DNA from 2 places in the Geobacillus sp. CCR genome. Region 1 is predicted to be linked to the other one. Evidence: riboswitches for the same ligand, from Rfam matches in the RefSeq annotation. Region 1 holds a riboswitch; the other holds the start of a gene.
What was found. A riboswitch is a leader RNA that binds a small molecule or an ion and turns the genes downstream of it on or off. The one in region 1 is predicted to bind FMN.
Positions count from the first base shown of each region.

Region 2: linked by a shared signal. The riboswitch ahead of ribD (bifunctional diaminohydroxyphosphoribosylaminopyrimidine deaminase/5-amino-6-(5-phosphoribosylamino)uracil reductase RibD) and the one ahead of ACVBDQ_RS17360 (ECF transporter S component) in region 1 are both predicted to bind FMN.

Region 1 is NZ_JBREBQ010000066.1:421-6,227, reverse strand. It holds gene ACVBDQ_RS17365 (threonine synthase) at 229-1,443, shown strand; FMN riboswitch at 1,529-1,661, shown strand; gene ACVBDQ_RS17360 (ECF transporter S component) at 1,788-2,402, shown strand; gene ACVBDQ_RS17355 (sulfite oxidase-like oxidoreductase) at 2,447-3,061, opposite strand; gene ACVBDQ_RS17350 (DUF969 domain-containing protein) at 3,395-4,081, shown strand; gene ACVBDQ_RS17345 (DUF979 domain-containing protein) at 4,082-5,044, shown strand; gene pcp (pyroglutamyl-peptidase I) at 5,074-5,721, shown strand; partial or broken gene ACVBDQ_RS17335 (transporter, sodium/bile acid symporter family protein) at 5,763-5,807, shown strand, end outside.
Region 2 is NZ_JBREBQ010000017.1:25,074-51,224, forward strand. It holds gene ccsB (c-type cytochrome biogenesis protein CcsB) at 1-1,109, opposite strand, end outside; gene ACVBDQ_RS10340 (cytochrome c biogenesis protein ResB) at 1,096-2,760, opposite strand; gene resA (thiol-disulfide oxidoreductase ResA) at 2,774-3,298, opposite strand; gene ACVBDQ_RS10350 (pseudouridine synthase) at 3,441-4,172, opposite strand; gene ACVBDQ_RS10355 (spore maturation protein) at 4,305-4,838, opposite strand; gene ACVBDQ_RS10360 (nucleoside recognition domain-containing protein) at 4,838-5,434, opposite strand; gene ACVBDQ_RS10365 (D-alanyl-D-alanine carboxypeptidase family protein) at 5,427-6,575, opposite strand; gene ACVBDQ_RS10370 (superoxide dismutase) at 6,925-8,238, opposite strand; gene ACVBDQ_RS10375 (hypothetical protein) at 8,596-8,997, opposite strand; gene scpB (SMC-Scp complex subunit ScpB) at 9,016-9,669, opposite strand; gene ACVBDQ_RS10385 (segregation/condensation protein A) at 9,845-10,600, opposite strand; gene ACVBDQ_RS10390 (DUF309 domain-containing protein) at 10,795-11,334, shown strand; gene ACVBDQ_RS10395 (GNAT family N-acetyltransferase) at 11,357-11,713, opposite strand; gene ribH (6,7-dimethyl-8-ribityllumazine synthase) at 11,834-12,298, opposite strand; gene ACVBDQ_RS10405 (bifunctional 3,4-dihydroxy-2-butanone-4-phosphate synthase/GTP cyclohydrolase II) at 12,319-13,512, opposite strand; gene ribE (riboflavin synthase) at 13,533-14,177, opposite strand; gene ribD (bifunctional diaminohydroxyphosphoribosylaminopyrimidine deaminase/5-amino-6-(5-phosphoribosylamino)uracil reductase RibD) at 14,132-15,274, opposite strand; FMN riboswitch at 15,481-15,613, opposite strand; gene ACVBDQ_RS10420 (hypothetical protein) at 15,661-15,789, opposite strand; gene ACVBDQ_RS10425 (peptidylprolyl isomerase) at 15,776-16,216, opposite strand; gene ACVBDQ_RS10430 (DUF1002 domain-containing protein) at 16,402-17,280, shown strand; gene lysA (diaminopimelate decarboxylase) at 17,352-18,671, opposite strand; gene ACVBDQ_RS10440 (spore germination protein) at 18,985-20,463, opposite strand; gene ACVBDQ_RS10445 (stage V sporulation protein AE) at 20,411-21,022, opposite strand; gene ACVBDQ_RS10450 (SpoVA/SpoVAEb family sporulation membrane protein) at 21,028-21,378, opposite strand; gene spoVAD (stage V sporulation protein AD) at 21,418-22,446, opposite strand; gene ACVBDQ_RS10460 (SpoVA/SpoVAEb family sporulation membrane protein) at 22,465-22,893, opposite strand; gene ACVBDQ_RS10465 (stage V sporulation protein AB) at 22,911-23,342, opposite strand; gene ACVBDQ_RS10470 (stage V sporulation protein AA) at 23,329-23,952, opposite strand; gene sigF (RNA polymerase sporulation sigma factor SigF) at 24,307-25,059, opposite strand; gene spoIIAB (anti-sigma F factor) at 25,073-25,513, opposite strand; gene spoIIAA (anti-sigma F factor antagonist) at 25,514-25,864, opposite strand; gene ACVBDQ_RS10490 (D-alanyl-D-alanine carboxypeptidase family protein) at 25,990-26,151, opposite strand, start outside.

The DNA of each region.
Region 1 (5,807 bases):
CACTGCGATCACCTCCTGGCAGTCTATTCAGCTGGGACCATGAAATGTTCGACTATAGTGTTTGCTGGTTTGGCGCAATTATGCATAAAAGCGAGGGAGGAGATGCCGACGATGGCTATTATGTTATAGTGAAAAAGCCAACTGCCGCCGGTTATGCCTTTCTGAAACGGTGAAGGAGACACCGTTTGTCCGGTGCGGATGAAGTGAGCAAGAAAGGAGAGAAGTCATTTGCGATTCAGCTATGTATCCCACCTATATTGCCCAAAGTGTGAACGTACATACGATGTCGACCAAATCCATCAACTTTGCGAATGCGGTTCGCCGCTTCTTGTCGCTTACGACTTGGAGTCGATGCGCCAAAAAGTCAAGAGGGATGTGCTGAGGGAACGTGAAGCGAATTTATGGCGTTATCATGAGTTGCTGCCGGTAAAGCATCCTGAACATATCGTGTCGCTCGGCGAAGGGATGACGCCGCTTGTGCCGATGCAGCGCTTAGGGCGGGAAATCGGCATTGAAGCGCTCTACATGAAAGACGAAGGGGTTATTCCAACAGGGACGTTTAAAGCTCGCGGCGCGGCGGTTGGGGTGTCGAAAGCAAAGGAACTGGGCGTCAAACAGCTCGCGATGCCGACAAACGGCAACGCGGGTGCGGCGTGGTCGCTCTATGCCGCTCGAGCCGGCATCCAGGCGACGGTCGTCATGCCGGTTGATGCGCCGGAACTGACGCGAAAGGAATGCGCCATCGCTGGGGCGGAACTGTATTTAGTCAACGGCCTCATTAGCGATGCCGGGCAAATTGTCGCCAAAGCAATCCGCGAATATGGCTGGTACGATGCGTCGACGTTGAAAGAACCGTACCGGATTGAAGGGAAGAAAACGATGGGACTGGAAATTGCCGAACAATTCTCGTGGCAGCTCCCGGATGTCATTTTGTATCCGACCGGCGGCGTCGGGTTGATCGGCATTTACAAGGCGATCAAAGAACTGCAGGCGCTCGGCTGGGTGGACGGCCGCATGCCGCGGCTGGTCGCTGTGCAGGCCGAGCATTGCGCGCCGATCGTCAAGGCGTGGAAGGAGAAAAAACGTGAATCGGAGTTTTGGCCGAACGCCCATACAGTGGCGTTTGGCATCAATGTGCCGAAAGCGCTTGGCGACTTTCTTGTTCTTGAGGCGGTGTATGAGACGGACGGTTGCGCTATTGCCGTCAACGATGAAGCGATTTTGGCTGAACAGCGGACGGCAGCCGAACTCGAAGGGGCGTTCATTTGCCCGGAAGGAGCGGCGGCGTTTGCGGCGGCCCAAAAGCTGCGCGAGAGCGGTTGGATTCGTGATGGGGAGACGGTCGTCGTGCTCAACACGGGGACGGGATTGAAATACGCCGATTTGGTTCAAGTCGCCCCACCGGTGCTCGAACCGGAAGATTCGCTTCCGATGCGGGAATAATCAAGCCGCAAGCAAAAAATCGTAGACAAATCCAAAAAGGAATTGTATACTAAATTCATCGGAATAATGAAAAAACGGATAAGCGATTCATCTTCGGGGCAGGGTGAAATTCCCGACCGGCGGTGATGAGGCGCTTGGCCTCTCAGCCCGCGAGCCGCAAGGCAGGATCCGGTGCGAGTCCGGAGCCGACAGTATAGTCTGGATGGGAGAAGATGAAGGTTTGCCGGCGTTCGTTTTGGCGCATGCGAACGTCTAGTTGCGCACACCCTTTTTCTCCCTTAAGCCTCGTTCGGTTTAAGGGAGTTTTTGTTGGCGCTCGCGGCGGCAGCCTTCTTCTTGTGAGGATGAATCACGAGAAGGGGAGGAGAACAAACATGAAACGCATTTCCATCCGCGCCTTTGTCGGCATCGGAGTGTTGGGCGCCATGGCGCATGTGCTCATGATGCTCAACTTTCCGCTGCCGCCGTTTCCGAACTTTTTGCTTGTCGACTTCAGCGACATCCCGGCGCTTGTCGCCGCGCTGTTGTACGGCCCGCTCGCCGGCGTGGCGGTCGAACTCTTGAAAAACGTGTTGAACTATGTTTTTGTCGGCAGTGCGACCGGCGTTCCGATCGGCCAAATCGCCAACTTTACCGCTGGGGCGGCGTTTATTTTGCCGGTTTCCTATATTTATGGGAAAGCCGCATCGAAAAAAGGCTTGCTGCTGGGGTTGGCGGCGGGAACAGTGACAATGGCGCTCGTCATGAGCGTGCTCAACTACTACGTCTTTATGCCGGCGTACACCCTTTTCCTTGGCGCTCCGCAGATGAGCGCGCCGGAAGCGAAGGCGTTGGTGGTATCGGCGATTTTGCCGTTTAACGCCGTCAAAGGAGCGATGGCGGCCATCGTATTTCAGCTTCTCTTTTGGCGTCTTCGTGCTTGGCTTGAGAAACAAGCGGCATCCCGCCAAGCCGCTTGATGATCAAAAAGCGAGGGATTTCCGACCCCTCGCTTTTTGCTTTGTCAAAAGCGAATCCGCGGCACCCACTCGGCAAACCGCTCCTCTTTAAACGGATTGGCGGTCATCGAATAGCCGCGCTCCTCCCAATAGCCCGGCTCATCTTCCTTCATAAAGCGGATGCCCGACGCCCATTTCGCCCCTTTCCATAAGTAAAACGTCGCTGGCGGGATGAACCGGAGCGGATAGCCGTGCTTCGGCGAGATGTCCTGCCAGTCGTGATGCTTGTCTTTCCATCGATAGACAAACAAGGCATCGTCGCCCATGAGCGCCTCAAGCGGCAAGTTCGCCGAATAACCGAACCGGTCGCCGTTTAAATATCCGTAAATTTTCACGTATTTCACATCAGGATCTAGCTCCACAAAGCGCAAAAACTCGCGGAAGGCGATGCCTTCAAACGTCGTGTCGAATTTTGACCATGTTGTGACACAATGCATATCGATGGTTGAAACCGTCTTCGGCAGCTGCATCACTTCTTGATACGACAGCGAAACTTCCTCTTTCACATCGCCGAACAATCGGAAATTCCACGTCGCTTCATCGAATTCGTACACATCGCCCTCATGCAAAATCGGCCATTTTTCCGTTTCGAATTGGCCGGGAGGGAGTTGTTTGGTCATGGTTGGCACCTCCTTTTTCTGCTAAATTTCTCTTAATTATTCATGATACAAAATAGGGGCAAGGGATGCAACGAAGAGGGGGCTTGATGTATCATGACGGGTTCGGTCAAGTTGATGTTTTATTTTGTAAAGTAAATTTTCGGTAAGTATTTATTGATTTTTAATTTTTCCCAATTATATAATGATAATAACAAATTTGAAACTATTGTTCCGAAATGTGGAACGACAGATGGAGGAGAGGGGGGATGCCGACTAAGAAATAGAGTGGGGTGAACGACGTAACGATTTGTATTAACATTTGCCGTAAAATGTGCTGGAGAGGAGAAGAGAAACATGGTGCTCATTGGAGTGTTGATCGTCATCATCGGCTTCATTGTTCGCATTAATCCACTTCTTGTCGTGACAGCGGCTGGATTGGCGACAGGATTGCTCGCCCATCAATCGCTGTATGACATTATTGAACAATTTGGAACAGCGTTTACGACCAACCGGTATATGGCGGTGTTCATCGCCACATTGCCCGTCATCGGCATTTTGGAACGTTTTGGATTGCGTGAACAGGCAGAAAGTGTCGTGGCGAAAATCAAAGCCGCGACAACAGGACGAATCTTGACCGCTTATTTGATCATCCGGGAAGCGGCTGCAGCGGCTGGGCTTACTTCCATCGGCGGCCATGCTCAAATGGTTCGTCCGCTCGTCGCTCCTATGGCAGAAGGAGCGGCGGAAGCGAAATACGGAAAACTGCCGGATCATGTCCGGGATGACATTCGCGCTCATTCCGCAGCGGTGGACAATATCGGGTTGTTTTTTGGCGAGGATGTGTTCATCGCCATCGGAGCGATTTTGTTGATGAAAGGATTTTTTGATCAAAACGGCATTCCTTCTGATCCGCTGCATATGGCGTTATGGGCGATCCCAACGGCCGTGGCCGCGCTGATCGTTCACAGCATCCGCCTGCATCGGCTGGACCGCTCGCTTCACAAGCTCTTTCATCGGGAGAATGGAAAGGGGAGAGAGTGAATGTGGTTGTCCATTGAAGCGGTGTACATATTTTTAGGCATTGTGGTTGTGTTGGGAAGCTTGTGGACCTTTGCCGATCGTCAAAACCCGAAGCGCTTCACATCAGGGTTGTTTTATTTCCTTTATGGTGTGACACTGCTGTTCGGCAGCATCATTCCCCCGTTTTACACCGGAGTGCTTGTGCTTATCATGGTGGCCATTGTCGGAACCGGGGGATTGAAGCTCGGAAGCTACCAAGAGGCGACGCCGGAAGAGAGAAGACAACATCGCGATCGATTGAAACATCGCCTGTTCATTCCGGCCTTGTTGATTCCGGTTTTGACTGTCATCGGTGTGACATGGCTGAAAAATGTCAAGGTTGGAAACGCTTTTCTTTTCGATCCGAAAAACGTGACTCTTGTGTCTCTCGGGCTAGCGACGTTCGTTGCTTTGCTCGTCAGCATGGCGATGACTCGGACCACTCCGTTTATGGCAGTTAAAGAATCGCGCAGGCTGCTTGAATCAATCGGCTGGGCCGCCCTCTTGCCGCAGATGCTGGCAACGCTAGGGACGATTTTTACGACTGCTGGGGTAGGCACCGCTGTGTCCAATTTGGTAGGAAACATCATTCCGACTCATTCATTGTTTTGGATTGTGGTGGCCTATTGTATTGGCATGGCTTTGTTTACGATGATCATGGGCAATGCTTTTGCCGCGTTTCCGGTCATGACAGCGGGGATCGCTGTTCCACTGCTGATCAAACAATTTGGCGTCGATGCGAATCATGTGGCCGCCCTCGGGATGTTTTCCGGCTACTGCGGCACCTTGATGACGCCGATGGCGGCGAATTTCAACATCGTGCCCGCCGCCTTGCTTGATTTGAAAGACAAAAACCACGTGATTCGCGTGCAAGTGCCGACAGCGTTGATTCTGTTGGCGTTCAACATCGCTGCAATGTATGTGGTCACTCTCATGGATTTATAATCCGATAACGGGAAAGGACTGAAGATACGATGAAAAAAGTGCTCGTGACCGGATTTGATCCGTTTGGAGGAGAAACGGTGAATCCATCGCTGGAGGCGGCCAAGCAAGCAGCCGGATGGAAAAACGATCGGTATATCGTTGAAGTTCGGGAGATTCCAACCGTATTTGGCCAATCATTAGAAATCTTGCATGATGCAATGAAGCAAGTGGATCCCGATATTGTGATTTGCGTCGGACAGGCGGGAGGGAGAGCCGATATTTCCGTTGAAAGGATAGCGGTGAACATCAATGATGCCCGCATTCCCGACAACGAAGGTCATCAGCCGATTGACGAACCCGTTGTTCCAGGCGGGCCTGTTGGCTATTGGTCAACTTTGCCGGTCAAAGCGATTGTCCATGAGTTGAGGCGTCACGGCATACCAGCCTCTGTCTCTTATACAGCGGGAACGTTTGTCTGCAACCATGTGTTTTACGGATTGATGCATTATATTGCCCAAGTGAAGATGCCCATTCGGGCCGGATTTATCCATATTCCGTATCTGCCGGAACAAGCAGCCCGGCATCCAGGACAGCCTAGCATGGCGTTAGAAACGATTGTGAAAGGACTGCGGATTGCCATTGACGTGACGGTCGAACGTGAAGAAGATATCCAAGCGGTTGGCGGGCAAATTTGTTAAGGGGGATTCGTCCAGTTGCCTTTGACTTCAGCCTGCCCCTTCTGCTCGGCATGGATTTGGCTAAACAAAAAGCGGTCGCCATGGAG
Region 2 (26,151 bases), on a different contig from region 1:
ATGACGGCGAGCCATGCCGACTTTTCACCATGCCAGCCTTTTGACAAACGAAGGTGCAAAAAGGCAGCGTAAAACAGCCAAGTGATAAGCGCCCATACTTCTTTCGGGTCCCAGCCCCAAAAACGCGTCCAGGCGATTTGCGCCCAAATCATCGCGAAAATGAGCGCCCCGAGCGTAAACACCGGAAAGCCGATCGCCACCGCCCGATAGCTGATCTCATCGGTCAAATCCAAGTTAACGTTCTTCACGAGCGGCTTGAGCGCGGCGGCAACGCGCTTGCGCAAGAGAAGCCGAAGCATGATGTACAGCGCCGTTCCGGCTATGAGCGACCAGATGACCGTATTGAGCTTTCTTGCATTGATGATCGCCGGCATCTCAACAAGCGGCTCCATGCGGCCGGCGCTTTCTTTCATAAGCTCCCCTTTGTGCGGCCCAACGAGCGCCGGCATATCGTAGATGACCTCAACCGTCTGCTTGTTTTTGTCCACCCACGTGAACTTCGCTTCATACCCAGAAAGACCGAACGCTGTCGAAACGATGACAAAGCCGAGCGTGGTAATTAAGCAAAACATGACCACTTCGAGCCAAAACGTCCGTTTCGACGGCTTCGATTGATCGACGACGCGAATCAAATAGATGAGCCCAGCGACAAAGCTGATGGCCAAAATCGCTTCACCAGCCGCCGCCGTCGTCACATGGATGTGCAGCCAATCGCTTTGCAAGGCGGGAATGAGCGGCGAAATTTCCCGCGGAAACATGCTTGCGTAAGCAATCACAAGCAACGCGACCGGCAGCGCAAACAAGCCGAGCACACTCAGCCGGTAAATGAAATAAATAATAATGAAAGCAGCAACCAGCATCATGCCGAAAAAGGTCGTAAACTCGAACAAGTTGCTCACGGGCGCGTGCCCGGCGGCGATCCAGCGCGTCACAAAATAGCCGACTTGGGCGAGAAAGCCGATGATCGTCACGGAGATGCCAAGCTGCGACCAACGATCCTTCTCTTGCCGTTCTTTTCGCTTGTCGCGAATGGCTCCGCCAAAAAAGAACGTGCCGATTAAATATAGAACGAACGCGATATATAGCAACGTGCTGCTAAGCTGTACCATGTCCATGGACTTGTCCCCCTTGTCCGGCTTTTTTGTCGTTTTCGAGCTGATCAGCCGGCATCATGACGCCGGTGCCGTCAAGCAAACGGCGCAGCTCGTTTTTCAAGCCGAACCAGTTTTTATTCGTGTGCGCGGCAATCCATAGCTCACCGTTTACCCGCTGCACCCAAATGCGGCGGTGGTTCCAATACATCCCTTGGATGAGCCCGATCATGAAAATCGCGCCGCCTACCCCTAAAATCCAAAGCGTAAAGTCGCGGCGGACGGTCAAACCGGAGACATTGCGGGTTTGAAGCCCCGCGAACGCCATTTTGTATTTGTTGTTGCCAAACGGTTCGATCGTCTGCTGGATGGCGACAAAGCTTACTTCCCCTTTCGGACGGTCCGGCGCGTACATTTTGAACACGAACGCCGGATTGTTCGGCACGCGCGACTTCGTTGACGGATTGCCGTCTTCATCAAACTCAAAATCAGGAAAATAGCTTAATAGCTCAACGCGATACCCATGTCCGAGATTGTACGACTCTTTCGGATCATACAAGTCGACCGTCACCGTGCCGAACGTTTCCCCCGACTGCTTGTCCGCCAACTGAAATGACATCGCTTTCGGCTCATTCAAGCGGAAATCGACTTGGTAGAGCGCATAATGGTCGAACTCCAGCGGCTCGTTGACGCGAATCGGATACTCCTTCACTTTTTCAAGCTTCGGCTTGGCGCCGGGGATCACAGGACCGACACGCTTATACAACACGACGTTTGTTTGATAGTTTTTGGCGATCATCCCGTTGCCGACGCGGTCGATGGCAGCGTTGAACACTTCGTTGTCTTTGCCTTTCTCATATGTTTCAAAAATAAATTTTTCACTCTTTAAAAAGTAGCGGCCGTTCGTCCCAGGAATTTCTTTCGTCTCCCCTTCCGGAATCCACATCACCCGATCGATGTACATGCCGGGAACGGAACGAAGCATCGCCCCGATCAAGAAAATGATGAGGCCGATATGATTGACGTACGGCCCCCAGCGGGAAAACCGCCCTTTTTCAGCGAGCAAATGCCCGTCTTCCTCGCGGACATGGTAGCGCCGCGCAGCCAGCCGTTCTTTCAACACAGCCATCGTCTTGTCGAGATCGCTCACATGCGAGACGCCAAACAACCGCTGCCGCTCTAAAAAGCGCGGATGGCGCTTCACCCCTTGCCGCTTCAAGGCGCGGTAAAGCGGAACGACCCGGTCCAAGCTGCAAATGACAAGCGAAACGCCGATTAAGGCGATGAGCAAAATGTACCACCATGAGCCGTACAAGTTGTTAAAGCCGAGCTCATAATACAGCTTCCCTGCCCAGCCGTACTGCTGCTTATAATACTCCGCCGGATCGACGTTCGGCGGAATATACATTTGCTGAGGGAAAATCGTGCCGATCGCCGAAGCGATGAGCGTGATGACGATGAGCGCCACCCCGACTTTGACCGACGAGAAAAACGCCCAAATTTGGTCGATCATCGTTTTTTTGTACGTTTGCGATCGGCGCGCGCTTCCTTCGTAGCGCATGTCCAAAATCAGTTTTTCTCCCAAATCGGCAAGCGGCTTGCCGCACGACTCACAAAACGCCGTGCCGTGCGGATTGACATGGCCGCATTCGCATTTGACGTGTTCCATGGCGCAAAACTCCTTACGGTTTGATGCTTTCTAGATGCCGTTCGATGTCTTCTTTCGTCATCGTTCCGGTAATGATTTGTTTTACTTCGCCGTTTTTGTCAATCAAAAACGTTGTCGGCAGCGGCCCGACGTTATAGGCGTTCAATACTTGATCTTGACGGTCGATCACAATCGGAAATGTCAGGCCGAACCGTTCCGCGAACTTTTCAACGCTCAACTTCGGTTCACCGACATTGACAGCCAAAATTTCAACCCCTTGTTTTTTGTAAATCGGGTACAGCTCGTTCATATACGGCATCTCCCGCTCGCACGGCTTGCACCACGTTCCCCAAAAGTTCAAAAAAACGCCTTTGCCGCGATAGTCTGAAAGACGATGTTCATGCCCTTTCAAATCGGTCAGCACAAAATCAGGCGCCGTCGAACCAACAGCGACAGCCGTTTTCTCCGTGAAAAAATTCGTGTAAATCGTATAGCCGATCGCCGCGAGCAACACGAGCAAAATCGCTGTCCTCATCACTAAGCGCTGTTGTTTTTTCATCGTTCAAACCCCTTTACGTTTCTCCTCCCCCACAGCCAACGGTAGAGGGGAGGCAAGCGGTTCACAATCTCCCATTTTCCATTATAGCAAAGTCCCTCGCTCGTTTATGCGCAAGGATATGAACGTTATGTGACAATCTTCGTCATTTTCTTCCCCCGGATTGGGCAAGGACGCGCAGCAACTTCACCTCATGCGGCGTCAGCTCGCGGTATTCGCCGGGGCGCAGCCCTTTCAAATCGAGAAACGCGTACCGCTCCCGCTTCAGCTTCAGCACCTCGCAGCCGATCGCCTCAAACATGCGGCGCACTTGCCGGTTTCGTCCTTCGTGGATACGGATTTCCACAATGGCTGTCCCCTTCTTCCGGTCGGCGGAGAGCAGCTTCACTTTGGCTGGCGCCGTCATGCCATCTTCCAACTGCACTCCTTGTTCGAGCCGTTTCAGCTGCTCGTGCGTTGGAATGCCTTTCACTTTGGCAATGTACACTTTTTCAATTTCATACCGCGGGTGCATAAGCAGGTTGGCAAAGTCGCCGTCATTCGTCAACAAAAGCAGTCCAGACGTATCGTAGTCAAGCCGCCCGATCGGATAAATGCGTTTGTCCAGATCTTTGAAAAAATCGGTCACCACTTTGCGGCCTCTGTCATCTTTGACGCTGGAAATCACCCCGCGCGGCTTGTACAGCAAATAATACACCGGCTCTTCGCGCTCGATCGGGATGCCGTCGACTTCGACATCATCGCGCGGCCCGACCTTGACGCCAAGCTCCTTGACGACGCGGCCGTTCACTTTCACCCGCCCTTGCAAAATGAGTTCTTCCGCCTTGCGCCTTGACGCGATGCCGGCGCGGGCGATCACTTTTTGCAACCGTTCCATTCTCTCTCACCTCTTTCATCATCTTACCCTTTCCGTCTAACAGATACAAGTGCGGCACTTTTATTTTTCACCTTTCCCGTCCCCTTTGCAAACAAAAAACCCGCCGGACGGCGGGAACGAAAAAAGGCGCCGCTAGCGCCCGAATACAAACAAAACGATGAAAACAGAAACAATAAAGCTGAGAATGTCGGCCAAAATGCCGACTTTTAACGCATCGCCCATTTTTTTGACGCCGACGGCGCCAAAATAGACGGTGAGCACGTAAAGCGTCGTCTCCGTACTGCCTTGGATCGTAGAAGCAAGGCGCCCGATGAACGAATCCGGGCCGTAAGTAGCGATCAAATCGGTCGTCATGCCGAGCGCCGCCGTGCCGGAAAGCGTGCGGAGAGCCGCAAGCGGAACGACTTCGGCCGGCAGTCCAATGGCATCAGCCAGCGGTTTGATCACTTCCATCATGGCATCAAGCGCCCCTGAGGCTCGGAAAATGGCGACCGACACCAACATGCCGACCAAATACGGGATGAGCGAAAACGCGATCTCGATCCCTTCCTTGCCGCCTTCCACAAACGCTTCGTACGTCGGCACTTTCTTTGCTGTACCGTAAAGCAAAATAAAAGCAATGAGCGCAGGGATCAGCCAAACAGAAAGAAGTTGGACGATGGCCATTATGGCTTCCTGCCTTTCCGCATCCGTTTCCAATAATAGTACCGGTCAATCAATACCGCCCCAATCGTCGAAATCGTCGAAGCGACGATCGTCGTCCCAATGATCTCGCTCGGCGCCGCTGAACCGTACGTCATGCGGATCGAGATGACGGTCGCCGGAATGAGCGTAATGCCTGATGTGTTCATGGCCAAAAACGTCACCATCGACCGGCTAGCCTCGTCGCGGCCGCCGTTGAGCTTTTTTAGCTGCTCCATCGCCTTTATGCCCATCGGCGTCGCCGCATTGCCAAGGCCGAACATGTTGGCGACCATATTCGAGACGATATAGCCGAGCGCAGGATGGCCGGGCGGCACCTCTGGAAACAAGCGGCGTACGAGCGGCATAAACAGGCGCGCCGCTTTGTCAAGCAAGCCGGCGCGTTCAGCGATCGCCATCAGCCCGAGCCAAAACACTAAAATGCTGACCATGCCGATGCTGATCGTCACCGCTTCTTTGGCGCTTTCAAACACCGCTTTGTTCACTTCGTCCATCGTGCCGTTGGCCGCCGCAAAGACGATGCCAATGACCGCCATCATCACCCAAATGAGGTTAACCATCTCTTCTCACACCTAAAAAGCGAAATACTTGCCATAAAAACCCTCGGCCGCTTCCTTCCTTTCCCGGTTCATACAGCAGCGGCACCGAATCAACCGCCTTTTGATGCAAATAAAGCACCGCCTTTCCGACCTCTGTCGGCGCCCGTTCTGGGTATTTTTCCCATTCCTTGCGCGGCTTCAGCAAATACACTTTCACCCGCAGCCCGCTCTCCTCTTTATCGGTCACCGGATATCGCAAATCGCGGACCGCCTGCAGCCGCCCGCGGTAAAACGGATCAGAAATTTTGTCGACCACCCGCTCGCTGCTCACTTTGGCGATGTGATAATGAGAAAATCCATATTCGTACATAGCGATATGGTCATTCCAATCGTCCGGTGCATCCAACGTCACGGCGATCAAATCGATGCCGCCTTTGGATGCCGTCGTCACGAGCGTGCGATGGGCCCGTTTCGTATAGCCGGTTTTGCCGCCGGTGCAATATTCGTAAAGACTTGTCAACAACTTGTTTTTATTTCGCCACACACGCGCGCCGTCTTCGCCGGGCGGAGCGGGGGCGCGGTACACCTTCGTCCCCGAGATGCGCCGAAACTCTTTGTTTTTCATCGCATATTGCATGAGCAGCGCCATATCGTACGCGGTTGAGTAGTGGTTTTCCGCGTCATCCAACCCGTGCGGATTGGCAAACTCGGTATCACGCATCCCGATTTCAGCCGCTTTTTGGTTCATTAAAAAAACAAATCCTTCGACGCTGCCGCCGACATGTTCAGCGATGGCCACCGCCGCGTCGTTGCCGGAACGAAGCATCAGCCCATATACCAAATCGCGCAGTTTGATTTTCTCCCCTTGGCGCAAGTAAATTGACGACCCTTCGGTCCGGACAGCGCGGGCGCTGACCGTCACCGTGTCGTCCATCTTCCCCGATTCAATCGCCAAAATGGCGGTCATAATTTTCGTAATGCTGGCGATGCGCCGTTTTGTATAGGCATCCTTGGCAAACAAAACCCGCCCGGAATGCTGCTCTATCAAAATCGCGCTTTTTGCGCTCACCCCATCCATAGCGCGCATCCGCTCTGGAACAAATGCCATAATCCCCGCAGCGAGTGCAAGAATGAGCGCAATGAGCCGCTTCTGCTTATTCATCTCATATCGGCGAGGATCCCCCTCCTTTAAGGAGCGGGGAGGAATCGCCTGTTCCTCCTTTCCGATTAGGCTGAACGGGCCGCAGCCGAAGAAACGTCGCGGCGGAAACAGGCTGAACCCCAAAGCCGCGTTTTGTACAAGTGTATGCCTCGATGGGACAAATATGATGAAAAAATGCTGTTGCAAGGGGAGACAGCCTGAACGATCCGCTCCGGCGCTTGCGCTGGGCGCGTTGATGACATTTTCCCTGCAAAGAGAAAGCCGCTCCTTGAAACGGCGGACAGGTGTCCTGATGGATCGCAGCGCCTGCTCTCCCAAAAAAACGGGCAGGGGGTTCCCCCCCGCCCGTTTAAAACGGCTGCCAACGAAGCTTCTGCGCCTCATGAAAGCGTTCTTCAACGTTGCGCCAATTGACGACGTTCCACCAATGTTCGATGTACGCCGCCCGATCATTTTTGTATTGCAAATAGTAGGCATGCTCCCACACATCAAGCACGAGAAGCGGGATCACATCCCATTGCGCCATGAGCTGGTGTTTTTCCGCCTGCAAAATTTCCAGACGGTGCGCTCGCGGCGCCCAAACGAGCAGCGCCCAGCCGACCCCTTCGGCGCTTTTCGCCGCTTCGGTGAAATGACGGCGAAAGGCGGTAAAACTGCCAAAATCGCGCTCGATTTGCGCCCGCAGCTCCCCGCGCGGCTCGCCGCCGCCCTCTGGATGCATGTTGTACCAAAAGATTGTATGCAAATAATGCCCGGAGCCGTGGAACGCCGCTTCCCGCTCCCAATGTTTCAACAGATCAAAATTGTTCGTCCGGCGCGCCTCGGCCATCATCCGCTCCGCCTGATTAAGACCGTCGACATAGCTTTGATGATGCTTCGTATGGTGAAGGCGCATGATTTCTTCGGAAATATGCGGCTCGAGCGCATCATAACGGTACGGCAGCGGCGGCAAGACATGACGGCCGGGCGCTACTTGTTGACGCGGCTCACCGCCGTCGTCCGCATCCACCCAGCGTCGCTTTCCATCGGTCACGTTGTCCACTTGATCCGGCTCGCCGTCAGCTGCATCAGTCGGCGAGTCGGAGAGCTCCGCCATAAAAGCCGGCTCTTTTGCGTCCTCAACCCGCTCTGCCGTCCCGCTGGTGTCAAGCCATCCGTCTTCGTTCTCTTTGTTTTCACTCTCCAGTTCAGGCGACACCGATTCCCCTTCGACTTGTTCTTGCGTCGCCTCTTCTTCCCGCTCGGCAGCTGACGAATCAGCCAGGCGGACGGCCCGAGTGTATACGTCATCGACAAGACGCTGGAGCTCGTAAATCGCTTCTTCGGTCCATTCATCGCCGTGTCCATCGATGTACGCCAACAAAGACGAAAGCCCAACATCCTCAGCCATCCTGCGTGCAGACAGCGCCTGTTCAACTTGTCTTCCCCACGCAGCCGCTTCCATGACATACTGGCGAAGCGCACCGACATACACGTCATCGGCAAGGCGCTGAAGCTCGCGGACGGCCTCTTCCGTCCACTCGCCGTCATGCTCGGCAATAAACTCGAGCAGCGACGAAGCGCCATCCGTGCTTGCCCCACGCAAAGCGAGCGTCTCCTTGACTTGATTTCCCCATTCGTTCACCCTAGCCGCATATTGGGCGAACAACACCTGATCGTCCATTTGGTAAAAACCTCCTCCTGTTTTGTTCGCCATATCGTATGCTGTCATGGGGAAATCGTTCTTGTCCGCATTCACCCAAATTCCCGGCCGCTCATACATAGAGGAGCGAGGGCAGTCATCATAGGAAAAGACAGCAAGGAAGAACAGAATCGCGGTGATGCTTCCCTGCAGCGGGTCTGCAAATGAGCCATAGATAAACCGCTCAAAAAAATCGGGCTGACCCAAAACATATTCGCGTTTTGGGTCAGCCCCCCCTTTTTTCTGAAAAAGGCAGGCTGCTTTGGCAAACCGCCGGCTGCACCAAACGGTTTCCTTGTCCGGACGCACAGAAAACGCGGCGCCAACCGCATTTTCTCGTTACGCCGACCGTTCAGGCAAGCGGCACTCGCCGGTTTCCGCCCATTCGCTGACAAGCGCCTGCAGCGTTTTGGCGTCTACCTCAGCAAAATAACGGCGCAATTCCTCTTCATCATGAATGTAGACGCGCTTTCGCTTCCGATACGCCGGATTTTTCCATAAACAGACAAGAGCAATGATGTCGCGCAAATGAATGTCGCGCCCGTTAGCCGTAAACAGTGGATCGCTTTCATACGGCAGCCAATCAAGCAGCGCCGCCTCAAAATGGCGCAAATACAACACAGACAGCGTCCGCTCTTCGCCCCCGTCGCGGTACGTGACTTCCGAGCGGTTGAAATAGTCTTCAAACGTGTTCGATTGCGACTTTTGCAGCTCTTCACCGTACAGGCGGCAAACGTTCATGAGCGCTCTCCTTCCCGATCAGCCATTTTTCTTTAGTTTACCATATTCCGGCTGCCCATCGCTCAAATTTTCTGCTAATTTTTCGAAAAATAAATCCGCTTCCCGCTCGGATTCGCCATCGTCCGCCCATTCCGGCAGCGGCGGCAGCTCCTCGAGCGTTTTTAGCCCGAAATAATCGAGAAATTCCGGGGTTGTCCCGTACAAAATCGGCCGCCCGGTTCCTTCGGCTCGTCCAACCTCTTTAATGAGCGCCCGTGCCATCAGCGTCTGCAATGGCTTGTCGCTTTTTACGCCGCGAATTTCCTCAATCTCCGCGCGCGTAATCGGCTGGCGGTATGCGATAATGGCGAGCGTCTCAAGCGCCGCCTGCGACAGCGGCGATGCTCCCGGCGCTTCGACCAACTTCTTTAAATAGGGGGCGTGTTCTTTTTTTGTCGCCAACAAAAACACGCCGCCAAGTTCGACAAGCTGGATGCCGCGCTCTTCCCGTCGGCAGTCTTGTTGAAGCTCCTCGATCACCGCTTTCGCCTCTAGCTCGCTGACTTCCAACACAGCAGCAATTTGTGAAAGCGACAGCCCTTCATCGCCGGCAGCAAACAACAGCGCTTCCACGATCGCCTTTGCCGAATTTGGCGCACCGGCGCCCTTTTTTTCTCTTTCGTTTTGTTCCATCGCCCTTCTGCCACGCCAAACTCGTTGGCGCCCCTCCTCCTTTCCTCCTGTTTTCGTCGTTTCCCAAGTCTTCTCACCCCAATGTGAGTCAACTCTCCGCCTTATCATGGCATGGGCAAACAACAAAAGAAAAGCGGCCCGCCGCAGCAAACCGCCGCGGCCAAACCGCACCGCCTCAACCGGCTGGTTTCACCGCCAGAAACAAATCGCTGAAATTCCGTTCTTGCTCAACGATGATTTCGTCTTGCTTCATCAACTCTAAAATGGCCAAAAACGTCACGACGATATACGAACGATCGTAGGACGGAAACAGCTCGTAAAAGTTTTTCCGCCCGTTCGCCTGCTTTAGTTCATGCAAAATTTCCGCCATGCGCTGTTCGACGGAAATATCTTGGCGGGAGATTTTCGCCCGCATCGGTTTTTGCAGTTTTTTTCGGCGCAACAGCTTCGACAAGGCGCCAAGCATATCGTATACGTTCACATCCAGCGGCGCCGCCTTTTTCTCATCCGCGTATGCGCTTAAGTCGCTCGGCGGCTTTGTAAACAAAAGCGCCCGCTCCTCTTCGCGCCGCTTCAGTTCGCGCGCCGCCTCTTTAAACTTTTTATATTCAAGCAGCCGCTGCGCCAGCTCCTCGCGCGGGTCCCCGTCATCGCCCCACTCGATGTCGCCGTCGACAGCTTCCTCATTGGAGGGCGGCAACAGCATTTTGCTTTTGATCGCAAGCAAGGTGGCCGCCATCACTAAATATTCGCTGGCGATATCCAACTCAAGCTCCTGCATGGTGTGAATGTACGCCATATACTGCTCCGTAATTTGCGCGACCGGAATATCGTAAATATCGATTTCATAGCGGTTGATCAAATGCAAAAGCAGATCAAGCGGCCCTTCAAACGCTTCGATTTTGACGTTGTACGGCAATTGCACATCCATCCCACCATTTTTTCCAGAACCACCGCCCGGTAGGCTCGTCTCCAGCTGCAGTACATTTATTGTATCATAACGAAGCGGCGAAGCGAACGGAAAACAGTCTCTTTTTTGCGCCGCAGACCGCCGAAGTCGTATAATCGAAGAAGAGCCGTCCGCCTTCACATGGCGCGGCCCACTTTTGAAAGGAACGATGGCCGATGTATCCAAAAGCGTATATCGAGTATTTGGTCCATTTCCATAGCGACCGCGATTATTTTGAATGCCACGAAATTTTGGAGGAACATTGGAAACAAGACGGTCGAAACAAAGGTTGGCTTGTGCTCATTCAAACGGCGGTCGCTTTTTACCATTACCGGCGCGGCAACGTCTCGGGAGCGCTGCGCCTCATTCGACGGGCGCGGGCGCTGCTTGACGAAGCGCAAGAGATGATCCGGCGACTCGGCCTCGATGACGAGGCGCTCGCCCGCTTGCTCGACGAGACGGCTGGGCGGATCACCCGCGGCGAACCGTACGAAAGCGTCGAACTGCCGATTCGCGACCGTTCCCTTTATGAGCAATGCCAGGCCGCCTGCGCCCACCGGCAGCTCGTTTGGGGGCAAGCCAGCGACCTAGCCAACCTTGATCTTGTGGATAAACACCGGCGCCGCGACCGCTCGGACGTCGTCGCCGCACGCGAACAAAAAAAACGGGCCAAAGCGGAAGGAGTTGGCTTCCCTCTCCCTCCGCCGCCCGCCTGAGCGCGGAGCCGCGCTAGTTTCGTTATTCGTTGCACGCATGGCATTTATCGAAAAACGAGGCGGTCCACTCGTTGGCGCACAATCGGCAGCCCGGGTACACCTCTTTCAATGCCTTGACCATCTGTTTTCCGATCCCTTGGTGGCGGTGTGACGGATTGACGCTGATGTGCTGGATTTCCACAACATCAGGAGCGCGCAACAGGACGCCGATAATGCCGACGATGTCATCCCCTTCTTTCCATAAAAACAGCTGCCAATCGTTGTTTGTTTCATACTGTTTCATCGTCTGCTGCAGCCGTTTCAGGTCTTTTTCCGTCGGCATAAACGACAACAGTCCCATGGCGATTTTCTCATAGTTTTTTCGGTAACGGATTAACATAAAAATCCCTCATTATCGACAAACGCTTTTCCGAAATGGAAAAGTTTTTGTCATTTTCTCTATACGTATTATAAACATTCTCACCGATATTGTGAACCATTTCATGCCTTTTTACGCAAATTACGCAAGCGTCCGCAAGACGTTCGCCATTTCGATCGCCGACACCGCCGCTTCCCATCCTTTATTGCCCGCTTTCGTGCCGGCCCGCTCGATCGCCTGTTCAATGGTGTCCGTCGTCAACACGCCGAAAATGACCGGAACACCGCTTGCAAGCGCCGCGTGGGAGACGCCTTTGGCCGCCTCGCTGCAGACGTAGTCAAAATGGCTCGTTGCCCCACGGATGACGGCGCCAAGCGTAATGACAGCGTCAAACTGCTTCGATTCCGCCATTTTTTTCGCCACAAGCGGGATTTCAAACGCACCCGGCACCCAGGCGACAGTGATGTCGCTGTCGCTCACGCCATGGCGCGTCAAGCCGTCGATCGCCCCAGATAAAAGCTTGCCCGTGATGAATTCGTTAAAACGAGAGACGACGATGCCGATTTTCAATCCGGTGCCGACTAAGTTTCCTTCAATGATGCGCATGTTCGTTGCTCCTCCCATCATTAAAAATGAAGCATATGTCCTAATTTTTCATGTTTCGTGCGCAAATATTTTTCATTTTCCTTTTTCGCTGGCATCTGAATGGGCACCCGTTCAACGACTTCGAGTCCATGCCCTTTTAAGCCGGCGATTTTGCGCGGGTTGTTCGTGAGCAGGCGCATTTTCGTCACGCCAAGATCTTTCAAAATTTGCGCCCCGATGCCATAATCGCGCAAATCGGCGGGGAAGCCGAGCTTTTCGTTCGCCTCGACGGTGTCATAACCTTGCTCCTGCAGCTTGTAAGCGCGCAACTTGTTCATAAGGCCGATGCCGCGCCCTTCTTGGCGCATGTAAAGCAACACCCCGCGCCCTTCCGCCTCGATTTGCCTGAGCGCCGCATGCAGCTGCGGACCGCAGTCGCACCGGTACGAGCCAAACACATCGCCAGTTAAGCATTCGGAATGGACGCGCACCAAGATCGGCTCATCCGGGATGATCTCTCCTTTGACAAGCGCCACATGCTCTTTTCCGTCGAGCACGTTTGTGTAGCCGATGGCGCGAAATTCGCCGAATTCGGTCGGCAGCCAAACGTCCACCTCCCGTTTCACGAGCTTTTCCCGCTGGCTCCGATAGGCGATCAAATCTTTGATCGTGATCATTTTCAATCCGAACTGGTCGGCGATTTGCCGCAAATCAGGAACGCGAGCCATCGTCCCGTCCTCTTTAATGATTTCGCAAATGACGCCGGCCGGCTTCGCGCCGCACAAACGGGCCAAATCAACCGCCGCTTCTGTATGGCCGGCGCGCCGCAAGACGCCTCCCTTTTTCGCAATCAACGGAAAAACGTGGCCAGGACGTTTAAAATCGCTCGCTTTCACATTCGGATCAAGCAGCGCCTGAATCGTCGCCGCCCGCTCGTAGGCGCTGATTCCCGTCGTTGTCGTTTTGTAGTCGACACTCACCGTAAACGCTGTGCCATGCGCGTCCGTGTTATGAGTGACCATCGGCTCAAGCTCGAGCCGCTCCGCCAATTCCTCCGTAATCGGCACGCAGACGAGCCCGCGGCCATGAGTGATCATAAAGTTAATGACATCCGGAGTAGCTTTTTCGGCCAGCACGACAAAATCGCCTTCATTTTCGCGGTCTTCGTCATCGCAAACGATGATCACTTCTCCGTTTTTCAGCGCCGAAAGCGCTGCTTCAATCGTGTCAAACATCAAGCTTGCCCCCTTTTCCACTATTTATAGCCGTGCTGCTCCAAAAATTCGACCGTCAATTTGGAGGTCGGCGTCGCTTTCGCGGTGAGGAAAGCGGCGACGTACTTGCCGATCATGTCGCACTCGATATTGACGAGATCGCCCGGCCGCTTTTCGCCTAAAATCGTCGCCTCACGCGTATGCGGAATGAGTGAAACGATGAACGTGCGCTCGCTCAGACCGAAAATCGTCAAGCTCGTCCCATCGACTGCGACCGATCCTTTCTCAATCATATAGGCGCGCAGCGAGGCCGGCACTTCGATTTCATAGTAGACGGCGTTCGCTTTCGGCCACTGCCGGATGATGCGCCCGACGCCGTCCACATGCCCGGTGACGAAATGGCCGCCAAACCGTCCTCCAGCCGCCATTGCCCGCTCCAAATTCACCTTCGCCCCCGGCTTTAATGTCTTTAGCGCCGTCGCTTTCACCGTCTCCGGCATGACATCGACCGTAAACTGCCGTTCGGTGAACGATGTGACGGTCAAGCAGACGCCGTTGACGGCGATGCTGTCGCCAAGCCGCACATCTTCGAGCACCCGCTTGGCGCCAATCGTCATCACGATGGCATCGCCGGTTTGCTTCATTTGTTCGATCGTGCCGATCTCTTCAATAATGCCAGTGAACACAACGATTCCTCCTTCCGTTTCGGCGCGGCGACGATTTTGATGTCCGGGCCGATCGTCTCGATGCGGCGGATGTCAAGCTCCACCGCTTCAGCAAGCCGGGCGAAGCCAAGGCCGCCGACCGGCGTCGGCGCCCCGCGGCCGCCGATCAGCTTCGGAGCGATATAGGCGATGACCTCATTGACTGCTCCCGCGCGGAGGAAGCTGTCATGAACGCGCGAGCCGCCTTCGACAAACAGCGACATGACTCCCTGCTCCCCAAGCAGACGGAGCACATCGCGGACATCGATCTGGGCCGTCGGCATTGAAAATACACGCACCCCAAGGCGCTCATACGCCGCTGCTTGTTCCCGACTGACGCCGCCGGTGATGATCCACGTTTCTGCTTCCTTGTCAGCGACGACATGGGCGTCAAGCGGTGTACGCAATTTTGTATCTAAAATGATGCGCAGCGGGTTTTTCCGCTTTTCCCCAAAGCGGACGGTAAGCTTCGGGTTGTCGGTCAAAACGGTGTTGACGCCGACCAAAATGGCGTCATGCTGCGCACGAAGGCGATGGGCATCCTCACGCGCCGCGCTTGATGTAATCCATTTGCTTTCCCCCGTCGCCGTCGCGATTTTGCCATCGAGGCTGCATGCGAACTTCAACGTGACAAACGGCGTTTTTGCGGCGATATAGTGGAAAAACATCCGATTTAATTCGTCCGCTTCGTCTTTTAATACGCCAACATCAACGTCAATGCCCGCTTGGCGCAGCTTGGCAATCCCTTTTCCCGCGACAAGCGGATTCGGGTCGGTCGTGGCAACGACGACGCGACGGACGCCCGCCTGGATGAGCAAATCGGCACATGGCGGCGTTTTTCCATAATGGCTGCACGGCTCAAGCGTCACGTACACCGTCGCACCGCGCGCCTTCTCGCCAGCCATGCGGATCGCATAGACTTCAGCGTGCGGCTCACCCGCTTTCAAATGGGCGCCAAGCCCAACGACCGTCCCACCGTTGACAACGACCGCGCCAACTGCAGGATTGGGAGACGTTTGCCCGACCCCAGCTTTGGCCACATCGAGAGCGAGCCGCATATAATGTTCATCGTTATGCACCGCACTCCCTCCTTCAATAAAAACGAAACCCCCGGGATGTCCCCGGGGGCTCATTGATGAGAGAATGACCAATGATGCGCAAACAAACACACGTTCGCTAAGCAGGCTATACCGGCCGGTCGGAAACAAAAGATACTACCATGCCTAGTCGGCCGACAGACGCTGCCCATGGGTCTGAACCGGCCGAAAACAGCCGTGCGCATATTGGCATCCTTCTCCCATCCAGACTATACTGTCGGCTCCGGAATCGCACCGGATCCTGCCTTTCGGCTCGCGGGCTGAGGGGCGGAAAGCCCCATCACCGCCGGTCGGGAATTTCACCCTGCCCCGAAGGATGCATCACTATATCGTTATGTTCATTATACCACACGAAACGCCCTGCATCATCATTCCGCAACCCAAATCCAATACGCCGCTCCCCACAACAGGCTGGCCGCAAGCAAAAAGAAAAACAAGCGCCAGTTGTTTCGAACAGTCCGATCATCCTCGCTCATGCGCTGTTTACGGTTCGTCAAATACTTTCACTTCCTTCATCACGTCGCCGTTTTTCATCGTCCTCACGACGTCCATGCCCGATGTCACTTGGCCAAAGACGGTGTGCACCCCATCCAAGTGCGGCTGCGGCTCGTGGACGATAAAGAACTGGCAGCTGCCGGTGTCGCGGCCGCGGTGCGCCATGGACATCGCGCCGGTGACATGTCGGTGTGGATTGTTGTCCGTCTCGCACGGGATCGTATAGCCGGCATCGCCCGTTCCGTTGCCGCGTGGACATCCTCCTTGGCTGACAAATCCAGGGATGACGCGGTGGAACGTCAACCCGTTATAAAAGCCTTCGTTTGCGAGCTTCTCAAAATTGGCCACCGTCACCGGCGCCTCGTTTGGGAACAGTTCAAACTCGATTTTCCCGCCGTTTTCCATTAGAATATATCCTTTTTTCGCCACAAGCATCCAGCTCCTTTTCGACATCGAAACTGCTTTTATCATACCATGATTGCCAAGTGAAACAAAAGAAAAAATGTCTTTTCAAATTCGCACGCCGCCTGACCGCGTCGCTTTTTTGCCGATAGCCAAGCAGGCGAGCGTGCGGTATAATGATAATGCATTTTCGTAAACAGGAGGCGAGCTATGTGAAACGAACGATCGCTTCATCGCTGCTTTGGGCGGTGCTCTTGGCATCTCCGGGCATCGCAGCGGCCGATGCCGCGCCGGGCGATGTCATTGTGACGCTCGGGGAAAACTTAACGAATGAACAAAAGCAAAAAGTGCTCGACGAAATGAAGGCGCCGGACGGGGCGCAAACGATCACCGTCTCAAACGTTGAGGAGCATAAATATTTGGACGGACTCATTCCGAAAGCGCAAATCGGCACGCGCGCCATCTCGTCGTCGATGATCACGATAAAAGAGCCCGGCTCGGGGCTTCATGTCGAAACGCACAACATCACATGGGTGACGAAAGAGATGTATACAAACGCCTTGATCACCGCAGGGGTGAAAGATGCCGATATTTACATCACCGCCCCGTTTCCGGTTTCCGGCACCGCAGCGCTGACGGGGCTGATGAAGGCGTATGAAATTTCCTCGGACCAAGCCATCCCTGATGATGTCAAAAAAGTGGCGAACGAGGAAATGGTGCAGACGGCGAAGCTCGCCGATTCGATCGGCGCGGACAAAGCGGTCGCCCTGCTGGCGAAAATCAAACAAGAAATCGCCAACAACCCACCGCAGACGGACGCTGATTTGCGCGCCCTTATTGAAAAAATCGCCAACGACCTTGGCATTACGCTGAGCGAGAATGAAATCAACAACCTGATTTCCCTTTTCCATAAAATGCAAAACGCCCATATTAATTGGGATCAAGTGAACGATCAGCTGAGCAAGGCGAAAGAACAGCTATCGGCGTTTTTGCAGTCAGAAGAAGGGAAAACGTTCATTCAAAACCTTATCGACATCTTCAAAGAAATTTGGAACGCGATCAAATCAGCATTTTCCTCAAATCAACAATGAAAGAAGGCGCCCAAAAAAAGCAGCGGGCGCCTTTTCTTTGTGAAGGCCGTTCTCTTTCCAACCGGCGGCCTTCACTTTTTCACTTTCGTTTTCAAAGGCAAATCATATTGGATCAAATCTTCATATGTCTCCCGTTTCACAACGAGCTGGGCGTCGCCGTTTTCAACGAACACAACGGCTGGGCGCGGCAGACGGTTGTAATTGTTCGCCATGGAATAGCCGTAAGCGCCGGTGCAAAAAACGGCCAAATAATCGCCCGGCTTCGCTTCCGGCAGGGCGATGTCCCAAATGAGCATGTCGCCTGACTCGCAACACTTCCCGGCGATCGATACGACTTCCGTCGGCTCGCCGAACACCCGGTTGGCGAGCGCGGCTTCGTATTTCGCTCCGTAAAGCGCCGGGCGGATGTTGTCGCTCATGCCGCCGTCAACGGCAATATAGGTGCGGACGTTAGGCACCTCTTTGCGCGAACCGATCGTATAAATCGTCGTTCCCGCATCACCCACGAGCGACCGCCCCGGCTCGATCCAAATTTCCGGCAACGGCAAGCGGCAAGCTTCGGCCTGCCTTTTCACCTCTTCCACGATGCAGTCGACGTACGCTGTCACCGGAATCGGGTCGTCTTCCTCCGTATAGCGGATGCCAAAGCCGCCGCCAAGATTGACAACCGCTGGGACAAATCCGTGCTCCTTGTTCCACTCCGCCAGCTTGGCAAACACTTTTTGCGCCGCGAGCACAAACCCAGCTGTTTCAAAAATTTGCGAGCCGATATGGCAATGAACGCCGAGCAGCTGAAACGCGGCCGATGCCATAACACGGCGAAACGCCTCGTCCGCCTGACCGTTGTTTAAGTCAAAGCCGAACTTTGAATCTTCTTGCCCGGTTAAAATGTAATCGTGCGTATGCGCCTCGACCCCCGGCGTCACGCGGAGCAAAACCGGCACCGTCCGACCGGATGACGCCGCCAGCTCTTCGATCAGCTCGAGTTCGTAAAAGTTGTCGGCAACGATGCAGCCGATGCCGTGTTCAAGCGCCATCGCCAATTCGTCCCGGCTTTTGTTGTTGCCATGAAAATGGATGCGCTCAGGCGGAAAACCGGCCGCAAGCGCCGTATACAGCTCACCGCCTGAGACGACGTCAAGCGACAATCCCTCCTCAGCGGCCAGCTGCACGATGGCGACGGCGGAAAACGCCTTGCTCGCATACGCGACTTGCGCCCGCACGCCGTGGCGCTGGAACGCTTCTTTAAACGCGCGCGCCCGAGCGCGGATCAACGCAACGTCATAAATATAAAGCGGCGTGCCATACGTTTTGGCCAACTCGACCACATCGACGCCGCCGATTTCCAAATGCCCTTGTTCATTCACGCGGCTTGTCCCGTGAAGAAACATCGCAAACCCCTCATTCCTCTATCGAAATCGCATGGCAAAAGCAAAAAAGACAGTTTGCAAAATCGGCAACTGCCTTTACAAAATGGAAAACCGCAAAGCGCCATCGGCTCTGCCTTGAAACGGAAGGCCGCACACCCCGCGCTGGGCCATGCCCATTCCGCCCGTGCAAACGTGCGAAGCACTGAGGCAAGCACCATCAGTGCAAGCAATTAAATATAACTTATCATAATTATAAAAAAGTTGCAATAGCGCTAAAACGAAAAAAGCGGCCGCCAATAGGTGGAAACGGCCGCTTCCAAATGGATCGTTCGCGTCATGACGGCTGTTTTTGCCGGTCTTGCGGGTGAACGATGCTCGGGCGCACTCTCGCTCCGGCAACCGAACGGCGGACGACAATTTGCATAAATGCCGCTGGATCGAACGGGATGAACGGCCATAAGTACGGCGTATTAAGCGAGCGGATGCTGGCGAGCCAAAGCAAATAAATGGTCGTGCCAATGACGAGCCCGGGCACTTTAAACAAGGCGACAAGAATGACCAATGCCAATCGAGAAATCTTATTCGCCACGCTCAACTCATAGCTTGGCGTCGCAAAGGAACCGATCGCCGCCACCGAAATGTACAAGATCACTTCCGGCACAAACAGCCCGACATCGATGGCGATTTGTCCGATCAAGACGGCGGCAATCAAACCCATCGCGGTTGATAGCGGCGTCGGGGTATGAATGGCTGCCATCCGCAAAAACTCAATCCCAAAATCAGCGAGCAAAATTTGCACAATGATCGGGATGTTCGTTTGTTTGTTCGGCCCAATAAACGCCCATGATTCGGGCAGCAACGACGGTTCAAGGACGAACAGCACCCACAGCGGCAGCAAAAACAACGACGTCAAAATGCCTAAAAACCGCACCCAGCGCACAAACGTCCCGACCCCTGGCGACTGCCGGTATTCCTCGGCATGCTGGACGTGGTGAAAAAATGTTGTCGGCGTGATGATGACGCTTGGCGATGTATCAACCATAATGAGCACGTGCCCTTCAAGCAGGTGCGTCGCTGCTACATCTGGCCTCTCGGTGTAACGGACGAGCGGGTACGGGTTGTATCCTTGCTTGACTAAAAACTCTTCGACTGTTTTGTCGCCCATCGTCAGTCCATCGACGTTGATTTGCTGCAACTCTTTCTTGACGAGTTCAACAAGCCCCGGGTCAGCGACGTCTTTAATATAGGCGATGCATACGTCCGTTTTTGACCGCTCGCCGACTTGCAAAATTTCAAAGCGCAGCCGCTCGTCGCGGATGCGGCGGCGGGTGAGCGCCGTGTTGACAATGATGTTCTCGACATAGCCGTCGCGGGCGCCGCGCACAACTTTTTCCGTATCCGGCTCTTGCGGCTGCCGACCCGGATAGCTGCGGACGTCGACAGCAAATCCGGTCGATTCGCCTTCAATCAAGACGATGATCAAGCCCGACAGCAGCTTGTCAACCGCTTCGTCGAGGCTCGTCACCGGACTGACTTGCTGATGAACGAGTCGATTTTCGATGATCTGCCACGCTTGGGACGCCTGGCGTTCATCATCGTTGACGCGCACAATTTGTTTTAACAATTCGATAATGTATTGCGTGTCGCATAAACCGTTGCAGTAGTAAATATGTACTTCCCGGTTTAGGACATAGATTTTCCGCACGCCTAAATCAAAGCTTGTCCCGACGCCGATCCGCTGTTGCAAAAACTTCGCGTTGTCAACGAGTCGCTTCGCGATCGGCGCTTTCGGTTTCTTTTCTTTTTCCGGCATGGCCACCACTCCTTTCGAGAATCAACTCGACCGCCTTGCGCGTAATCGGCGCTCCGTATTTCGCATGGTCTCGGTATCCCATTTTGCCGATGTCGCCGATGCCGACGATGAGCGGAATGTTCAGCCGGTCAAGGCAGTAGACGGTATCGCCATTGATCCGCCCGATCTCGAGGTCCCGGAAGCCTTCTTTATCGACCCCATATTCGGTCATCACGCCGTCACGGTCGATGCTCACATGCACTTTTGTCCATTCATGCTGGTGCGTATTGGAGGCAACCGCCAGCGCCCCGAGCACTTGGATTTGCTCATGCGTCGCCACATAGCGAAGCGCCTGCTCTCCGGCCCCCTCCCCGAGGGCGCCGCAATCGTCAAACATGACAAACACTGGATCGTGCGGCGTTTGCAAAATGAGTTCGACCAACTGTTCACCGCTCAGTTTCGTCGGATTGCCTTGCGAGCGGGAAATGCAACGGCCGCCGATCTCGGCGGCAACCCGCTCAATCGCCCGGCAGGCGAACTCGTCCCCATCCGTTACTAAAATGACTCGTCGTTTTTCCATCATCTCTACCCTTTCGGTTTGCAAGTGAGCGCCGCGGCAAAAGAGCCAGCCACGATAAAAGCGAACAAGGCGCCGGCAAATCGGAACACCGCTGCTCCGGTTTCGACAAATCCCTCCGGCCGCGGTTCTGCCATGGCTCCTTTCGCCAACCAATACCCAAATCCGCATAGCGGCATCGTCGCCCCGGCGCCAGCCCAAGCGACGAATGGATCATAGACGCCGCCAAAGCCAAGGAGTACGCCAAAGACGACAAGCGAACCGGCGACGCCAGCCGGCGTCCATTTGCCGCGGTCGATGATGAGCTGAACGATGGCGCACAGCAGCCCGCCGGCGAGAAAGGCACGGACGTATTCCATATCACATTCCCTCCTGATCGTTCCCAAATAAAAGACGTCCTACGGCGGCAAATCCGGCTCCTGTCCAGCCGCTTCGATGACGACGCCGTGAGCGATCGCTGGGATCGACTGTTTTTGCTGCACCATCGTTTGACTCAAGAGCGCCCCGGTAGCGACGACAAACAGGCGTCGAAACGTTCCGCGGGCGAGCTCTTGAAGCAAATACCCGTACGTGACGACCGCCGAGCAGGCGCAGCCGCTGCCGCCGGCGAACACCTTTTGATCTGGCCGGTAAATCATCAGCCCGCAATCGTTGTAAACGTCGGTCACATCGTAGCCTGATTCAGCAAGCAACTCGCGGACGATGACGCTGCCGACGCGCGACAAGTCGCCGGTGACAATCAAATCGTAATCGCCCGGCGAGACGCCTAAGTCACGGAAATGCTGCTCGATCGTATCGGCCGCCGCCGGGGCCATCGCCGCCCCCATGTCGAGTGGGTTTTTCAGCCCGGCGTCAACGACTTTGCCGATCGTCGCCGCCCGGACGCGCCAACGTCCCGGCGCGCGGCCAACGAGCGCGGCGCCGGCGCCCGTGACGGTGAACGTCGCCGTTTTCGGCTTTTGCACCCCCAGTTCAGTCGGGTAGCGAAACTGCCGTTCGGCCGTCGCGTTATGACTGCTTGTCGCCGCAAGCGCCCGATCAGCCAATCCACCAGCGACAAACGCAGCGGCTGCCGCCAACGTTTGCATCGAGGTCGAACAGGCGCCGAACAAGCATAAAAACGGAATCGGCAGCTCGCGGGCGACATAATTCGATGTCGCATTTTGGTTTAACAAATCACCGGCCAAAAATAGATCGACTTCTTCGGCAGAGACGCCCGCCTTTTGCAAGCAGCAGTCCACCGCCTCCCGCATCAGCCTCCGCTCGGCCAGCTCCCACGTCGCTTCGCCGCAATATAAGTCGCGATGGCAAACATCAAAATAACTTCCGAGCGGCCCGTCGGCTTCAAGCGGCCCGACCGCGGCAGCGGCCGCTTGGATGTAAACACCATCGTCAAACACCCATGTCTGCTTTCCGACACGTTTCATGGCCAATCCCTCTTTTCGTCACGGCCAAACAAGGCCAAGCACATAGGCGGCAATCAGACCATAAATGACCGCTGCCCCACCGGCTTTCAACATCTGCCCGGCCACCCCGGCCGTCCATCCTTCGCTGCGATGCTCGATAGCGGCGCTGGCGATCGCATTGGCCAGCCCTGTAATGAGCATCGTCGCCCCCGCACCGGCAAATTGGCTGAAATCATCATATTTCCCGACGGCCGTCAGCACAATCGCCAATCCAGCCATCACCATAGACGCCCACAGATGGGCCTCGAGCGGCGAAGCGGCAAACGTGCCGCCATACCAATCAGCGAGCCATTGCGCCAACGCACAAAACATCCCACCGACAAAAAACGCTTTTACCGCATTGGCGGCGTATGGGGGAGAAGGCTGAAACGCCTTCACCTCGCGGACATAATCGGACTTTAATCCCACGTTTCCTTCCCCCTTTGTCAGCGAAAGTGATCGACAAAATAAAGCCAATGAAACAACGAACCGGCCACTTTGCCAAAGGCGATGGCCATAAGTAAAATGACGATTTTATCATCGACGCCGATCCGCTTCGCTAAAATCGGCCAAACGTTCAACACCTCTGTTAAAGCGGCAGCGAGCATTCCGATAAACACACCATGAAACAATCCGATCGGCGCTAGCCAATATTTGGATAAATGCCAAACCGAATGGCGCAAACTCATCCAACCGCCAACGATGGCGCCGGCTACAGCCCCCCATTCATAGGCGTGAATGCGTTTTGGCGTTTTCGTCAGCTGCGTCAGGCGCGGGATGACGCCAAGCACGACCAAAAAAGCGACAAATCCGGTTCCGACCGCCAACCCTCCGGCGAAGCCGACGAACACTACCAGCAAAATCTCAAGCGTCGTCAAGAGGCCTCAAGCTTTCTTTGTTTTCATGCAAAATGACGTACTGATCGATCGATTGCTGGTAGTTGAACATTTCGACTTCAAGAGGGCTGGGCTCCTCGTTGATTCGTTTGCGGAACCAATGGTTGAAAAATAAAATCATCCCGATGCCGAGCCCAAGCGAATATGGAATTTGCAAAAGCAGCGGTTTATCGACCGCCTGGCCGGTCACCATCTCGTACAGATGGCGATGCACCCGTTGCATGCTGACGTCCTCGTGAAAGTTCATGATCGCCATCGCCGAACCGACGAACAAAAGAAGCCAAACGAGAACGAAGGAAGCGGTCGAAACCTTCCGTTTTTCATAGACGACTTCAATGATCGTCTGCGATGGGCCGATCATCTGCACATCAAGCGAGGAATCCACATCAAACACAGCCCGGATCATTTGCATCATATCGATGATGACGATATTTTTATCGCTGGGCTGGATGCGATAGAGCGGAATCGTCTTCAACCGCCGAATGAGCCCGCCATCCGGCGCAGCGATTTGGGCCGCCTGCCCGAGCGTCACCACCGCCCCCGGCTTGACTTGCACGCGATGGCGCGGCTTGATAAATACGGTGTTGGCCATTTGCTTCACACCTTTGTCCCCATTTTGTTTTTCTTTAGTTTGGTTGGCAAAAACACCGATCATGCGGCCTGTCGGCGTTCACCATCGATTTCATAAAAATAGAAAAGAATGGGCAAAAAATGCCCATTCTTTTTTAGACTTTTGTTGCTTGCTATGGAAAAAGCGTTCCAAGATGCGCTTACAGACCAAAAGGCGGATGCGATTCATGGTTCACCGCCGATGAATTGACATCCGTCCATTTTGAACACACCTGTGCGGACAAAATGGACTATCCGTCCATTTTGTTGCTCACTCCGTGCGGACAAAATGGACTATCCGTCCATTTTGTTGCCCACTCCGTGCGGACAAAATGGACTATCCGTCCATTTTGTCCTTTATGTGCTGCAATATTTTCTTTTCCAGCCGGGATACTTGCACTTGAGAGATGCCGAGCCTCGATGCCACTTCGGACTGGGTTTGGTCTTTGTAATAGCGCAAATAGACGATCAGCCTCTCACGCTCGTCGAGTTCTTCGATCGCTTTTTTTAAGGCGATTTTGTCAAACCATGACGCCTCGTCGGCGTCAGCGATTTGATCAAGCAACGTAATCGGATCGCCGTCGTTTTCGTACACCGTTTCGTGAATCGATGTCGGCGAGCGGACGGCCTCTTGGGCGAGAACGACTTCCTCAGGGGAAATGCCTAAATGGTCGGCGATTTCCGTAACCGTCGGCGCCCGCCCGCGCGTTTTCGACAGCTCATCTTTCGCCTTGCGGATTTTGTTGCCCATCTCTTTCAGCGAACGGCTCACTTTGACGGTGCCGTCGTCGCGAAGAAACCGCTGAATCTCCCCAATGATCATCGGCACGGCGTACGTCGAAAACTTGACGTCATACGACAGGTCAAACTTGTCGACCGACTTTAACAAGCCGATGCAGCCGATTTGAAACAAGTCGTCCGCTTCATAGCCGCGGTTTAAAAAACGTTGAACGACCGACCAGACGAGGCGCATGTTTTTTTCAATAATTTCATCACGCGCTTCTTGATCGCCTTCTTGGCTGCGGCGGATCAGCTCTTTCATCTCCTGATCTTTGATTGGCGACTGATCTTGCTTGACATCGACATCCATAGGCATGTCTCCCTCAGTTACATAACGCTTTGCTTTTCGCAATATGCTTTTTCAAATACACAGTCGTCCCTTTATTCACTTCCGATTCGACGATGACTTCGTCCATGAAGTTTTCCATAATGGTAAAGCCCATCCCTGACCGCTCGAGCTCGGGCTTTGTCGTAAACAACGGCTGGCGCGCTTCTTCGATGTCAGGAATGCCGACTCCTTCGTCTCTCACCGTCAAATGGACGACACCGTCTTCAATGATGACGGAAATGGAGACGATGCCGTTCGGATCGTTGTTGTAGCCGTGAATGATCGCGTTTGTCACCGCCTCAGAGACAACCGTTTTAATTTCCGTCAGTTCGTCCATCGTCGGGTCAAGCTGGGCGACGAACGCCGCCACGGTCACACGGGCGAACGATTCATTTTCGCTGCGGGCAGAAAATTGGAGGTGCATTTCGTTGCGCATTTACGCCACCCCCAATGCTTGCAAGGCGAATTGCTCATCCGCCTCAACGCGGATGATTTTAAACAGACCCGACATGTCAAACAGCCGTTTGACGGCCGGCGATACGGCGCATACAACCATCTGCCCGCCGACGTTTTTGATTTGTTTATAGCGTCCGAGAATGACGCCGAGGCCAGAGCTGTCCATGAACGTCAATTGTCCTAAATTGAGCACGATGTGGCGGACCGCTCGGTTTTCGAGCACATCCGTCACTTGTTCACGCAATTGTTCGGCTGTATGATGGTCAAGCTCCCCAGACAGGCGAACGATGAGCACGTCTTGCTTCACTTCCAAGTCGATCGCGAGACTCACAGCGTGTTCCCCCTTGTCCATTTCAGGATATGGAGACATTTCGCTGCTGTCCGCCCGAAATCCTGCCGTCCGACAAAACTAGTGGTCGTTCGCCAAAGAGAGCGAAAAGACCGCAAAACTTGACATTATCCCGCTTGCACGAAGCGGCCAAACACCCGCTTAAACAAGTCCCAAAAGCTCGCTTCTTCGACCGTTTGCTTGGCGACGATCGGGCTGTGCAAAATTTCTTTTCCATCCTGTTTTAAAATGAGGACGCCAAGCTCATCGCCTTTGCGAACGGGTGCTTT